Regions from separate parts of the Sessilibacter sp. MAH1 genome, predicted to be linked through region 2. Evidence: predicted binding sites of a transcription regulator. Region 2 holds the regulator's gene; the other holds the start of a gene.

Region 1 (2,209 bases), on a different contig from region 2:
CATCTAATAGCTCGGATGCTTTTTTAGCGTCATCAAAAAAGAGCTCGTAAAAATCGCCCATACGATAAAACACCAATTCGTGCGGATGCTCGGCCTTGATGCGCAGGTATTGCTGCATCATCGGCGTGTGGTGAGATAAATCGGCGGTGTCTATCGAGGAGAAATTTTGCGCGTTTTGGAGATTTTGTGGGTCCATAAAGACAATTTGATTGTTTACTTGGAATGAATGATCGCAATTTGCGACCGGTTCCGCTCAAGGTTTACTTGAGCTCGAAAATAAAAGCACGATAGTCTAACGTATCTCGTACATATACTCACTGATGGAAGCTAATCTCAGAGACGAGCTTCTCAGCGCGCCTCACCGAAGTACTGATAGGAAACCGATAGTTTAAATTATGAAATCAATGACAGAATCTCTTGCCCAACAATTGGGAAATCTATTGTCAGAAAAAAGTTTGACCTGTACCACGGCAGAGTCGTGTACTGGTGGCGGTATCGCTGCGGCAATTACTGAAATTCCGGGCAGTTCTCTGTGGTTTCAACTGGGTTGGGTTACCTACTCAAACCAAGCCAAAACCCAACAATTGGGTGTAAGTGAAGAAACACTTAACACTCACGGTGCAGTCAGCGAAGCCGTTGTTCAAGAAATGGCGGAGGGTGCATTAAGAGCTTCGGGTGCTGATTTTTCGGTGGCTGTTAGCGGTGTCGCGGGGCCAACCGGCGGCAGTAAAGAAAAACCCATAGGTACAGTTTGGATTGCCTGGAGCTCAAAAAGTAATCGTCAAACTGTTAGTAAACATTTTCAATTTAACGGTGGGCGAGCCGAAGTTCGCCGTCAAGCGACCATGGCCAGCTTGCGTGGTTTGATCGAAATGGTACCGGGTAATGGCTAATGAAAAATACTGTATAAATAAACAATAACTGTTTTCTTATACAGTATCATGTGATAATTTAAAGCAACTGAATTCAGCCGCTTGGGTTCACTTATCGGTGTCATATTTTGTAAGCTACGGCTTTTGATACTCTAACCTTAAAGAACCAACGCAGCTTATGAAACAAAAAAACGTTAAACCCACGAGGATATCAATGGACGCCAATAAAGAGAAAGCACTCGCCGCGGCTTTAAGCCAAATTGAACGACAGTTTGGTAAAGGCACGGTCATGCGCATGGGAGACCGTGAACATCATAATATTCCTTCGGTTTCTACAGGCTCTATTGGTTTAGATTCCGCGCTGGGTATTGGCGGTTTACCAAAGGGACGCATCGTTGAAATTTACGGCCCAGAATCTTCTGGTAAAACCACTTTAACGTTACAAGTCATCGCTGAAGCCCAAAAACAAGGCGGTACTTGTGCTTTCATTGATGCTGAGCACGCGCTGGATCCTATTTACGCTGAAAAGCTCGGGGTTAATGTTGACGATCTTATCGTTTCCCAGCCAGACACCGGTGAACAAGCTTTAGAAGTTGCCGACATGCTGGTTCGCTCCGGTGCTGTTGACGTTCTTGTGGTTGACTCTGTTGCGGCGTTAACGCCAAAGGCTGAAATCGAAGGTGAAATGGGTGATCATCACGTGGGTTTGCAGGCTCGTCTTATGTCGCAAGCCTTGCGTAAAATTACCGGTAATATCAAAAACGCTAACTGTTTGGCTATTTTCATCAACCAAATTCGTATGAAAATTGGTGTGATGTTCGGCTCTCCAGAAACTACCACCGGTGGTAATGCACTGAAGTTTTATGCCTCTATACGGTTAGATATTCGCCGAATCGGCTCGGTAAAAGAAGGCGAAGAAGTCATTGGTAGCGAAACCCGAGTAAAAGTGGTTAAAAACAAAGTTGCTCCGCCGTTTAAACAAGCAGAATTCCAAATCCTTTACGGTCAGGGTATTAACCTGTTGGGTGAAATAATCGACTATGGCGTAAAACTCGGTCTAATCGATAAGTCCGGCGCTTGGTACAGTTATCAAGGCGATAAGATTGGCCAGGGTAAAAATAACTCCATGCGCTTTTTGCGTGAAAATCCAGAGATTGCTAAAACCATTGAGTTACAAATTAGAGAAAAATTATTACCTGAGACAAGCAGAGAAGATGACGCCGTCGAGGTTGATGAAGAGTCTTCTGAAGTTGAAGAATAATATGAAGATTACTGATTGAGTCACCCATGAGTTAATCAGAGTATTTAATAGACTTTCATTAGTAAAAAGCCGACTT
Region 2 (2,209 bases):
TGATGAGTTTCTTATGCCGTAAATATTTTTGTGAATGGATCTAATTCGAAAATAAATGGCTGTGATTAACAGAAATACTTTTTTAGAAGTATTGTTTAGAAGTATTTTGTGTTTCTTTTTGTACCTAATGATGGTGACTTAAAAGTCAATAAATAATTAGGTTGGGGAATCTATATTTCGAATTAATCAGTTTTTGTAAAAAATTGAGTTTTTAGTTTTAAGAAATTTTAAGCCTGCTTAGGCGGCAGTCATTAAAAATAAGACTGAAAGAGCGGGGTGGCGACCGAATAAACAAAGCAATTACACTGTTGTTAATTCTGTATTTATATAAATGTTTTAATAATTGTAGATGCGTTGTATTGCTTGCAGACAGTTACTTAACGTAAGAACAATAAATATATTTAACCTTGTTTCACAGTAGCTTTCTTATTCAGGCTTATTCAGATTGTTAATTCTGGTGCGTAACCAGTAATCCAGAACAGTTACCAGTGTTGGCTGCTTGGGTTAATTGCTCAAGTTGTTGGTCGTTAAAACCATCAAAAACGGCAACTACACAATGGCTTGTGCCTGTTATTAATGCTTTTTCGGTGACGGAATATAAATCCGATGTATTGTTAGGATAAATAATGCGAAGATTTTTTAGATTTACGCCGTAGTCAAGCAATACATTTTTATCAATAACTTCATCGCTTACCCAGCTTACCCATCGATTACCCGCTAATTGTGTTTGACGTGCAATCATTGGCAACAATAGTTGATCTAAATTCGAACAATATTTAGAAATTACCAATTGAGTAATGTTGCTTAAAACAGCACCGCTTTGCGATGCTGTTTCTGTATTAGATGCACGTTTGGATAGTGCTCTAATTGACTGTCTAGTAAACGCGGTTGTTTCTGAGATAAAGCCGAATTGATTGACTAAGGAGTCCGTAAACAGAGACATTTGTTGTGCAGAATCCATTTTATTACTCCGTATCAGTAATATAAGTACTTAAAAATCGAATTATTGGGTTTGTCGAATAACGCCGACACTTATACCTTCGATAGCAAATTCCTGCTCTCGAAGGTCAATGGTAATGATGTCAAATTCTTCATTTTCTGGAAGCAACTCAACTATAGAGCGGTTTTTACCGCGTCTTAGACGTTTTACGGTTACTTCATCATCAATACGGGCAACAATAATTTGCCCACTTCTTACTTGGGTTGTTTTGTGAACGGCTAATAAATCACCTTCTAGAATTCCGGCATTTTTCATACTCATGCCGCGAACGCGAAGAAAATAATCTGCTGAGGGCGAGAAAAAAGCGTTATCGATATTGCAATAATTTTCGATATTTTCTTGCGCCAAAATTGGGTAACCCGCTGCCACCAAGCCAATAATGGGTATACCAGACTCCTCAACCTGTTCTTTTAAGCGAATACCTCTAGAGGCACTTGGCACCATCTCAATAGCGCCTTTTCGCTCCAAGGCACGCAAATGTTCCTCTGCGGCGTTGGCTGATTTAAAGCCAAGTGCTAGAGCTATTTCTGCACGCGTAGGAGGAAAGCCGGTTGCATCTATATGTTCACGAATTAAATTTAAAACTTGTTGTTGTCGAGCGGTTAGTTTAATCATGTCTAATATGCTGATTCTTTAAACGTGGGGCGGTAGTTTTTAAGGCGAAACGGCAAAGTTTATTGCAATTGTTTCTTCAAATTAAAAACAGTGTTGGCCGCACTGGGCTGGTCTTATATACAGTGTTTTAGTTTATACAGTGTTTCTACTGTACACGCAACCAGTAAATCAGAATTTAGTCAATGTTCGTTGATTAGAAACGCACGATGTAGAATTGAATTATGCCCGAAGTTTTTTTCTTTTGTAGCCGCAATTATTGACACCTCCCAGACTAAATATTAGTGTGCCCGCTTTTTAATTGCGTAATCTTTATTCGAATTGGATCTATAAATGGGTAATGCCAAGGTTTTAAGTGCCGGGCCAGTTATTCTTGATGTAGCCGGTACCGAGTTGTCGGCGGAAGATCGAGAGCTTTTGATGCATCCAAATGTGGGTGGTGTCATTCTCTTCGCCCGCAACACTAAAACGGCCAAACAAACCGCTCATTTATGTCGCAACATTAAAAATATCCGCGAAAACTTGCTGATTTGTATCGATCAAGAAGGCGGGCGAGTGCAGCGCTTAACGGAGGGCGTAACAACCATTCCGCCTATG

The links. Region 2 encodes LexA, which represses DNA repair genes until DNA is damaged. Its sites were predicted from a motif close to ACTGTNTNTANANACAGT; they were not measured.
Region 1: a site for LexA is predicted at 921-938, ahead of recA (recombinase RecA). Genes of this name have one in related genera too.

Annotation. Positions count from the first base shown of each region.
Region 1 covers NZ_BAAGIC010000003.1:57,175-59,383, forward strand. Annotated here, with positions in the region: gene mutS (DNA mismatch repair protein MutS) at 1-121, opposite strand, end outside; gene ACYQ28_RS03775 (CinA family protein) at 396-893, shown strand; gene recA (recombinase RecA) at 1,087-2,133, shown strand.
Region 2 covers NZ_BAAGIC010000004.1:6,016-8,224, reverse strand. Annotated here, with positions in the region: gene ACYQ28_RS05105 (hypothetical protein) at 449-961, opposite strand; gene lexA (transcriptional repressor LexA) at 1,004-1,615, opposite strand; gene nagZ (beta-N-acetylhexosaminidase) at 1,946-2,209, shown strand, end outside.